DNA from 3 places in the Moritella sp. 28 genome. Region 2 is predicted to be linked to each of the others. Evidence: riboswitches for the same ligand, from Rfam matches in the RefSeq annotation. Region 2 holds a riboswitch; each other region holds the start of a gene.
What was found. Region 2 has a riboswitch for thiamine pyrophosphate ahead of thiD (bifunctional hydroxymethylpyrimidine kinase/phosphomethylpyrimidine kinase). Riboswitches for the same ligand answer to the same signal wherever they lie in the genome.
Positions count from the first base shown of each region.

Region 1: linked by a shared signal. The riboswitch ahead of thiC (phosphomethylpyrimidine synthase ThiC) and the one ahead of thiD (bifunctional hydroxymethylpyrimidine kinase/phosphomethylpyrimidine kinase) in region 2 are both predicted to bind thiamine pyrophosphate.
Region 3: linked by a shared signal. The riboswitch ahead of thiB (thiamine ABC transporter substrate binding subunit) and the one ahead of thiD (bifunctional hydroxymethylpyrimidine kinase/phosphomethylpyrimidine kinase) in region 2 are both predicted to bind thiamine pyrophosphate.

Region 1 is NZ_CP056121.1:4,800,442-4,803,727, reverse strand. Features, by position in the region: gene rpoC (DNA-directed RNA polymerase subunit beta') at 1-962, shown strand, start outside; TPP riboswitch at 1,110-1,211, shown strand; gene thiC (phosphomethylpyrimidine synthase ThiC) at 1,349-3,286, shown strand, end outside.
Region 2 is NZ_CP056121.1:3,036,856-3,040,141, forward strand. Features, by position in the region: gene HWV02_RS13370 (ABC transporter permease) at 1-375, opposite strand, end outside; gene HWV02_RS13375 (ABC transporter ATP-binding protein) at 368-1,162, opposite strand; gene thiD (bifunctional hydroxymethylpyrimidine kinase/phosphomethylpyrimidine kinase) at 1,152-2,003, opposite strand; TPP riboswitch at 2,078-2,178, opposite strand; gene HWV02_RS13385 (type II secretion system protein) at 2,640-3,221, shown strand; gene HWV02_RS13390 (NUDIX pyrophosphatase) at 3,269-3,286, opposite strand, start outside.
Region 3 is NZ_CP056121.1:4,432,947-4,436,232, forward strand. Features, by position in the region: gene leuB (3-isopropylmalate dehydrogenase) at 1-755, shown strand, start outside; gene HWV02_RS19665 (PilZ domain-containing protein) at 916-1,206, opposite strand; TPP riboswitch at 1,770-1,884, shown strand; gene thiB (thiamine ABC transporter substrate binding subunit) at 1,923-2,936, shown strand; gene thiP (thiamine/thiamine pyrophosphate ABC transporter permease) at 2,972-3,286, shown strand, end outside.

The DNA of each region.
Region 1 (3,286 bases), 1.8 Mb from region 2:
TTGATACAGCAGGTAATGATTTGTTCATTCCTGGTACAGAAGTTATTGCACAATACTTCTTACCTGCAAACGCAATCGTTAACTTAGAAGATGGCGCATTAGTGACTATTGGTGAAGCGTTAGCGCGTATTCCTCAAGAAAGCTCGAAAACACGTGATATTACGGGTGGTCTACCACGCGTAGCGGATCTGTTTGAAGCTCGTCAGCCAAAAGATGCTGCTATCTTAGCGGAAATCTCAGGTACTATTAGTTTCGGTAAAGAAACTAAAGGTAAACGTCGTCTAGTTATCACACCTACCGATGGTGCTGAAGCTTACGAAGAGATGATCCCTAAATGGCGTCACTTGAACGTGTTCGAAGGTGAGAAGGTTGCTAAAGGTGAAGTTATCGCCGATGGTCCTGAATCAGCACACGATATTCTACGTCTACGTGGTATTAGCCATGTTGCGAACTATATCGCGAACGAAGTTCAAGAAGTATACCGTTTACAAGGCGTAAAGATTAACGATAAGCACATTGAAACTATCGTTCGTCAAATGCTACGTAAAGCTAACGTAATCTCTGCTGGTGATAGTAACTTCTTACCAGGTGAGCAAGCTGAAGTTTCACGTCTGAAAATTGCTAACCGTCAGCTAGAAGCTGAAGGCAAGCAACCAGCCGTGTTCCAACACATGCTTATGGGTATTACTAAAGCGTCTCTTGCAACTGAATCATTTATTTCAGCTGCATCGTTCCAAGAAACAACACGTGTTCTAACAGACGCTGCTGTTCATGGTAAGATTGATGACCTTCGTGGTCTGAAAGAGAACGTTATTGTTGGTCGTCTGATCCCTGCTGGTACAGGCTTCTCTTATCACCAAGAACGTGCGAAAAAACGTGCTGGTAAAGTAGAAGAAGTAATGCAAGAAATCACGACTGATGAAGCTGAACAGAACTTAGCAAACCTACTAAATAACCTTTAATTGATTTGCTGAATGCAATTAAAGTCGTGTGTAAGTGATGACAGACCCACTGATTCACTTACGCATAGTTATTAGATAGTAAAGGCGCCCTTTTATAGGGCGCTTTTTTTTGCTTGTTTTTTAACGCCATACCAGTCTATACTCCGATACATCTTGTCGGAGTGCTTTAGGGCTGAGACCATTTAATAATGGGATCCGTGGAACCTGATCAGGCTAATACCTGCGTGAGGAAACAAGAGTGATTAATATGAATATTATTCGTGTCATTGTAAGTTAGCCATAGGGACATCAGGCCGCTTACTATTACATTTACGATCAATATATCTATATCACTACTCTCCATACTCAACGACAAGCAATCATCTTATTAGAAAGGAATGAGTGCTATGTCTACTACCAATATAAATCAAAGCAATAAGACCAAAAAACCAACGCGTCGTGAAAACCGCGAAAATGCACAAGAGTTTATTAATAACCTCAGTTGCGAACCGTTTCCTAATTCAGAAAAATTTCATCTCACAGGTAGCCGTGACGATATTCAAGTTGCGATGCGAAAAATCAATCTTGATGAGACGTTAGTCGCAGGCAGTAAAGACGATCCGGTTTATGAGCAAAATGAATCGATCCCGGTTTATGATACATCAGGCCCCTATACAGATCCGGCGATTGAAATAAACGTACACCAAGGTTTACCGAAGTTAAGACAAAAATGGATCGAAGAACGTAACGATATTGAAGCATTAGAAATCGTTACTTCGCACTTTGCCCAGCAGCGTCTTGCTGATGATGGTATTGATCATATCCGCTTTGAGCATTTACCAAAGCCATTGAAAGCCATTGATGGTCAAAACGTTACTCAGATGCATTATGCTCGTAAAGGCATGATCACGCCGGAAATGGAATACATCGCGATTCGTGAAAACATGGGCCGTGAATTGATCCGTAACGAGCTGTTATTAAAACAACATGCGGGTAATGATTTTGGTGCCAGCATACCGGAAAAGATCACACCTGAATTTGTCCGTGATGAAGTGGCGCGCGGTCGTGCGATCATCCCTTCCAACATCAATCATCCAGAATCTGAGCCGATGATCATCGGTCGTAACTTTCTTGTAAAAGTAAACGCCAACATTGGTAATTCGTCAGTCACATCATCGATTGAAGAAGAAGTCGAGAAGCTAGTATGGGCGACGCGCTGGGGTGCTGACACGGTAATGGACTTATCCACAGGCCGTAATATTCATGAAACGCGTGAGTGGATCCTCCGTAATTCACCTGTGCCAATCGGTACTGTGCCGATCTATCAGGCTCTAGAGAAGGTAAACGGGATCGCCGAGGATCTTACTTGGGAAGTATTCCGCGATACCTTGATCGAACAAGCTGAGCAGGGGGTTGATTACTTTACTATTCATGCTGGTGTACTGCTTCGTTATGTACCAATGACGGCAAAACGCCTTACCGGGATCGTGTCGCGTGGTGGTTCGATCATGGCTAAATGGTGTTTGACGCATCATAAAGAAAACTTTGCTTATGACCATTTCGAAGAAATCTGTGCGATTTGTAAAGCTTACGATGTATCTCTGTCATTAGGTGATGGCATGCGTCCAGGTTGTGCGGCTGATGCGAATGATGAAGCCCAATTTGCTGAATTAGCAACTTTAGGTGAGTTAACGAAAGTTGCGTGGGAGCAAGACGTACAAGTTATTATCGAAGGCCCTGGTCATATCCCAATGCACATGATTAAAGAGAATGTTGAAAAGCAGCTCGATATTTGTCATGAAGCGCCTTTCTATACTTTAGGTCCACTGACAACCGATATCTCACCGGGTTATGATCATTTTACTTCGGGTATTGGTGCTGCTCAAATTGGTTGGTATGGGTGTGCGATGTTGTGTTACGTGACACCAAAAGAACATTTAGGCCTACCGAACAAAGAAGACGTTAAGCAAGGCATGATCACCTACAAAATCTCTGCACATGCGGCTGATTTAGCGAAAGGTTTCCCAGGTGCTCAAATCCGTGACAATGCGATGTCTAAAGCCCGTTTTGAATTCCGTTGGAATGATCAATTCAACCTAGCATTAGACCCTGATACTGCACGTGCCTATCACGATGAAAATATCCCACAAGAATCCGGTAAAGTTGCGCATTTCTGCTCTATGTGTGGACCAAAATTCTGTTCAATGAAGATCTCACAAGATGTCCGCGATTACACTGCTAAACAAGAACAAATCAGTATTCAATTACTCGATGAAGTTGTTGTGATTGATGCCGAAGAGGGGATGAAGCAGATGTCTGAAGAATTTAAAAAGCATGGTGCCGAA
Region 2 (3,286 bases):
GCTGGCAATCAAAATAGGCAATAACCAACGTTTAACTGGATTGAACAGCAGCATTTGTAGTGCGAATAACAACCCCATAGTTAAACCGAACAGTAAACCAAGTACGATCTCTTGCGCGGTGACCCAACCGTGTTTAAGTAAGACAGTGTGTCTTTGAAGCAATCTTTCGAATACATCCACAGGGCTGGGTAAAATGAATGAGGGCATCTCAAAGATAATCACGACAGCTTGCCACAAGCCGATAATCACCGCAGCGCTAATCACCATGCGAACCAGTGGGTTAACTACACGTGGTTTACTTTTCACCTTGCATGGTATTAAATCTGCTTGGACTGTATTAACTTGGATTGCGTCTACCTGATTTAAATCACTCATAATCTTGATCCAAGCGAGCCATAATGGTGTGCTGAAGTTCAGCACACTCTGCATCAAAATCACGAGGCGTCACTGAGGCGGGAACGAGCAACGATTCTGCATAAGCAGGCTTTCCTTGCATAATATAAAGTCGGTTTGCTAAGCGAATAGCTTCTTGTGGATCGTGGGTGATAAATACCACCGTTTTATTTTGCAGTAATTGGTAAGCAAGGTTTTGCAGGCGATAGCGTGTTACTGCATCTAACGCAGAGAATGGTTCATCCATTAATACGATGGGTTTGTCTTGCATGAGCGTTCTCGCCAGCGCCACGCGCTGACGCATGCCTCCGGATAGTTGCTGCGGCAAGTAATTTGATTTATCCGCCAGCCCCACTTTTTGTAATAACGAGTGCGCTTTATCAAACTGAATGTGTGTTTTCTTTGTTTGATAATCCGCACCGCCAAATTGAGTGCTTAACATAACGTTATCTAACACCGACAACCAAGGCATCAACAGATCTTGCTGCGCCATATAAGCAATATTATCCTTGATGTCACATTGAGGTTGCGTGGAGAGTTCACCGGCCCAATCCACTTTATCGTCAAGCAAGTTAGCAAGGTAGCGCAGTAAAGAGCTTTTACCACAACCACTTCGCCCCAAAATACATGTCCACTGCCCTGCGGGAATATGCATATCAAGTCCAGCTACAGTCACTTCAGTACTGCCGTGATAACGCAGGTAGCCACCTGATATATCGATACTGACAGCATTTTTGTTGGCAGATATAGCCAATGTATTAGCAGACATTAGCGTGACCACTGAAGAAATGATTTACCGGTCCATGACCTTTACCTATCTCTAATTCATCGGCATGCGCAATGGCCTGTGAGATATACTGTTTACCCAGTTGCACAGCCCGCAACAGATCATGACCTTGTGCCAGATAGGATGCGATAGCCGAAGATAACGTGCAACCAGTGCCATGAGTATTACGCGTGTTGATACGTTTTGCTGTTAAGTGGTGGACATCTTCGGGGAAAATGAGCAGATCGTTACTGTTTTCATCTTGTTCTAAGTGACCACCTTTGAGTAGTACTGCTTTTGCACCCAGTTGTCGAAGGCCAGTGATCATGTTGATCATATCTGCTTCGCTGCTCGGTATTTCACTACCAATAAGCGCAGCACCTTCAGGTAAGTTTGGCGTAATGATATCGGCAAGCGGCAGTAATTCCGCTTTGAGCGTGCTGATCGCAGATTCTTGTATCAATAAGTCGCCACTGGTCGCGACCATGACGGGATCGACAACTAAAAATGCAGGTTGATACTGTTTTATTTTGGCCGCGACTATTTTGATGATGTCATCATCGGCCAGCATACCGACTTTAACTGCAACGATATTCAGATCAGTAAAAACAGCATCAAGTTGTTTTTCGACATGTTCAAGGGGTATTGGGAAGATGGCTGATACGCCGAGGGTGTTTTGAGCGGTAATTGCGGTGATCACTGAGCAGGCATAACTGCCCGTTGCAGACATCACTTTAATGTCGGCTTGAATACCAGCGCCGCCACCACTATCGGAGCCCGCGATCGTGAGTACGATAGGTGTAAATGCAACTTGGTTTTTATTTATTGCGGTAATGTTTGACATAAAGTTCCTAAGGCTAACGTATAGGAACTTTATCGAGCTAAAATTTTATGAAACGTGACGGATCAAATAATACAAAGCAAGACTTACTAGTTCCCTACGCCAGTATTAACTGAATCAGGTTCAACGGGTCTTGCAAAATGCAATCTCAGCCTAAAAGGCCCCCCGACTATATATGCGCACATAATAACAAGTTTTATTAAAAGAGCAACTTAACAATGCTAATTACCTTTAATGTAGTTAGTTTGCTTAGTCATTGAGCATGACTGCATTATTTTCTGGTGAGGTACTCAACCAAGGCGATTTAATGTTCTCGTTGCCGACACTCCACAATATACAACCAACTGGCAGGATATAATGATTTGATCCGTCAATTTCCCTTGGTAATTATAAAAACGACAGAGTCGCTTGGTAGTTATGGTACGACAGAGTCCCTTGGTGTTCACAAGGCTTAACGCTGTTGCTCTAAACCATAGTTGGACAGAACTGGCTTAGAGTTATTGTGCTAACCGAGATAATACACATTAGATTTTGTAGCTAAATTCGCTATACCACTACACTGCTGTTGTAAGGGTATTTTGATAAATAGCTTAAACTGATATCATACACCTGTCTAAAATCAATGTTTAAGTTATAAAAATGAAAAAACAAAGTGGTTTCACTTTAATCGAGCTAGTCGTGTGTATCATATTACTTGCTATTTTATCATCCGTTGCAATCGCAAAATTCTTAGATTTTCGTACAGATGCAAGGAATGGTTCTTTAGCCGAAGTCCGTGCTCAAATTGAATCTCAGGCAACAGTTGTTTATGCAAAATTAGCTTTAGCAGGGTTAGAGAAAAGAAACCCGAATAGAAATGATCCTATCACTGGTGGCGGATATTACGGAGATGAACCTGCGGATAATCCATTTAAAAATATCTGCGGTCATGATTGCTATTTTATTTATGGAACACCTTCCGCCTCGTCAACAACAATATCCTCACTTATGCACAGAATTGGACAAGGACAGGATATCGTCTTTTCTGGGTATCATTCTAATGATTGGGTTTCAGAGGGTGTATCTGGCACTAATATTGTAGGTACGTTTTCATTTAAAGATAATGTAAATATTTCTACAAATCCAGAGCTCAACACGTTAAAAGCAGAAAGTTGTTTCATTTGGTATTCAGGAGCAAGAGAAGATAGAAACTTTAAGATTGGAACTGTCTCATGCGAATAGAATAAATTGTTGGGATGTTTGATGATGGTCAACGAAGGCACCTAGAATTATTTTTGGTGGGTGAC
Region 3 (3,286 bases), 1.4 Mb from region 2:
ATGCTGGTTTAGAAAAGTTCTCGCCACTGCGTGCAGATATTTCAAACAACGGTTTTGACGTAGTCGTAGTACGTGAATTAACAGGTGGTATTTACTTCGGTTTACCAAAAGGTAGCAAAGGCGAAGGCCCTGAAGAAACGGGTTTTGATACTATGTTATATAGCCGTGCGGAAGTTGAACGTATTGCTCGCATCGCATTTGAAGCAGCGAAACTACGTGGCAATAAGGTAACGTCTGTTGATAAAGCTAACGTACTAGCAACATCTGTTTTATGGCGTAAAGTGGTACTAGAAGTCGCACAAGATTACCCAGAAGTTGAACTAGAGCATATCTATGTCGATAACGCAGCGATGCAATTGATCAAAGATCCATCGCAATTTGATGTACTGCTTTGTGGCAACTTATTCGGTGATATCATCTCGGACGAATGTGCAATGATCACAGGTTCGATGGGGATGTTACCGTCAGCAAGTATGAACGATTCTGACTTTGGTTTGTACGAACCAGCAGGTGGTTCTGCACCTGATATCGCAGGTAAAGGGATTGCGAATCCTATCGCACAAATCTTATCTGCAGCAATGATGTTACGTTACTCACTAAAACAAGAAGAAGCAGCACAAGCTATCGAGCAAGCGGTTTCATTTGTATTAGAAGAAGGTTATGCGACAGGCGATCTGCACAGTGATGCGAATACTAAACCAGTACAAAGCACGGCACAAATGGGTGACTTAATTGCCGCTAAAGTTAGTGCTTAATATTTAATATAGTAGCTCAAATTAGTCATGAACATTATACTTTTTTAATAAGGTAAATGGTTATAACGAACAAGGCCGATAGTGATAGTCACCATCGGCCTTTTTATTGGATTATCATGTTATCTGGCTTTATTTATGACTCGAATATAAATAAAGATGACTAAGTCAAACTGGTAAATTCAACACCTATTTGATAAACATCTCCGTCACTATCAACCCGTGTTACCTTCGCTTCAGCCTGTAGAGGCGGTACACGTGAATCGCCAGTCGGTAAAAAAATACTGACGCTATCATTCAATGAAAAATAGCTTTCAGGTACATCTAACGACATTCCACTGGCGCTTAAATCACGACAGATAGCGGTAACATTCTTTTCTTTATCCGTTACCTGAACCGGTGAGTCGATTAACATCCGGTGATAACTACGTCGTTCTAAGTTAGCTTTTAGCACATCAATATCCCTCTTATTGCTATAGTTTATAAATGTTCTCAAGTTATAAATAATCCAAAACTATGAATTTTTTTATCTTATTTTGAGTATAGTCATCATTCATTAACTCGGCGTTGTATAACAAGAATAATGCGATCCAAATAACTATTTGATTATAATAGTCAGCTAGCAGTCCAACATGCCTTTATCGACAATAAAGTCGATGATCTGCTGCAAGCCAATTTCCTTTTTCATATTAGTAAATACATACGGCTTATCACCTACACCCAAGAACCTCATACGCACTCAAAGAAGTGAGCGACCACAAATTCTGGCATGACTTCCCAATGTTTAGAACGACTGCGTATAAGACGAACCAATGCGGATTTAAAATCAGTTAAATTATCAGGTTCATTGATCGGTATAAGGGTGTTGTTCAAGTATTTGGGGAGAATCTGTATTTATACGCAATAATGATTTACATCACCGCCCTAAAGGACAGTGTTTTTCGTCAAAGATGATAAAATATAAGCCAATATAATTATTGTCTCTGGCTCTTTAACCTAAATAAAAATACAATGTGCGTTCACTCATCGGGGTGCTACCAGACTTTTCATTGAAAAAGTCATTGTGGCTGAGATAACACCCGTATTAACTTGAACCAGATAATGCTGGCATAGGAATGAGATTCGACCAATTGAGTCATAAGTTCTATGCTTCACATTCTAGGAGAACACGTGAAGCACACGATCAAAAAACTAGCACTTTGCACAGCGCTACTATTACCTACACTATCATTGCAAGTAGCTCACGCAGCTGACAAGCCAGTATTAAATGTTTATACCTACGATTCATTTGCATCCGATTGGGGCCCTGGTCCAAAAGTAAAAACCGCATTTGAAGCGGAATGTAATTGCGAACTGAACTTAGTCGCATTAGAAGACGGTGTTAGCATTCTTAATCGTGTTAAACTGGAAGGTAAATACACCAAAGCAGATGTATTATTAGGCTTAGACAACAACCTGATGGCTGAAGCAGAAAAAACCAAACTGCTTGCACCACACCAACAAGATACCAGCACATTATCACTGCCAAACGAATGGACGAATAAGTACTTTATTCCATTCGATTATGGTCACTTTGCATTTATCTACGACAGTGAGAAACTGACCAACCCACCAGCGAGTTTGGCTGAATTAGTTAAACGTAAAGATCTGAGCATTATCTATCAAGATCCACGTACCAGCACACCAGGTCTAGGCTTTATGCTATGGATAAAAGCTGTTTATGGTGATAAAGCACCACAAGCATGGCAACAACTAGCAGCTAAAACGGTAACAATTACGAAAGGCTGGAGCCAAGCTTACGGCATGTTCTTAAAAGGCGAAGCAGACATGGTATTAAGCTATACAACGTCACCGGCATACCACATGGTTGCAGAGAAAGAATTCAAATATAAAGCCGCTGAATTCAGTGAAGGTCATTATCAACAGACTGAAGTGGTTGCCCGTCTAAAAGATGCCCCGAATCCTGAGTTAGCCGATAAATTCATGGCATTTGTACTCACACCCGCGTTCCAAGATGTGATTGCAACAGGTAACTGGATGCTACCAGCGAAACAAGCGGCGGCACTACCAAGTGAGTTCGACCAATTAATTACGCCGGCAAAAACCTTAGAGTTCACACCAGAAGAAGTGGCTCAATCCCGTAAGTCTTGGGTAAAGGAATGGCGTAACGCTGTTACCCAATAATTAGTCCATAATTAGTAAACAATTAATCAAAAATTATGATCGCGAATTCGCATAAATACTGGTGGTGTAGCGCAGTGCTCGCCATCAGCATCATTTTACTTCTGGTGGGTGGTAGCTTTATTGCCCTACTTAATTTTTCACAAACTGAATTAGACTTTCGCAGCGTCCTTACAGACTCGTATACCCAGCATGTTATTAGTTTTAGTTTATACCAAGCCGCCTTATCAACCTGCTTGAGTATTGGTTTGGCAATCCCGTTAGCACGCGCGTTCTCACGTCGAGAGTTCGCGGGTAAACAGATGATTATCAAACTGTTTAATTTATCACTGGTACTGCCTATTATCATTGCC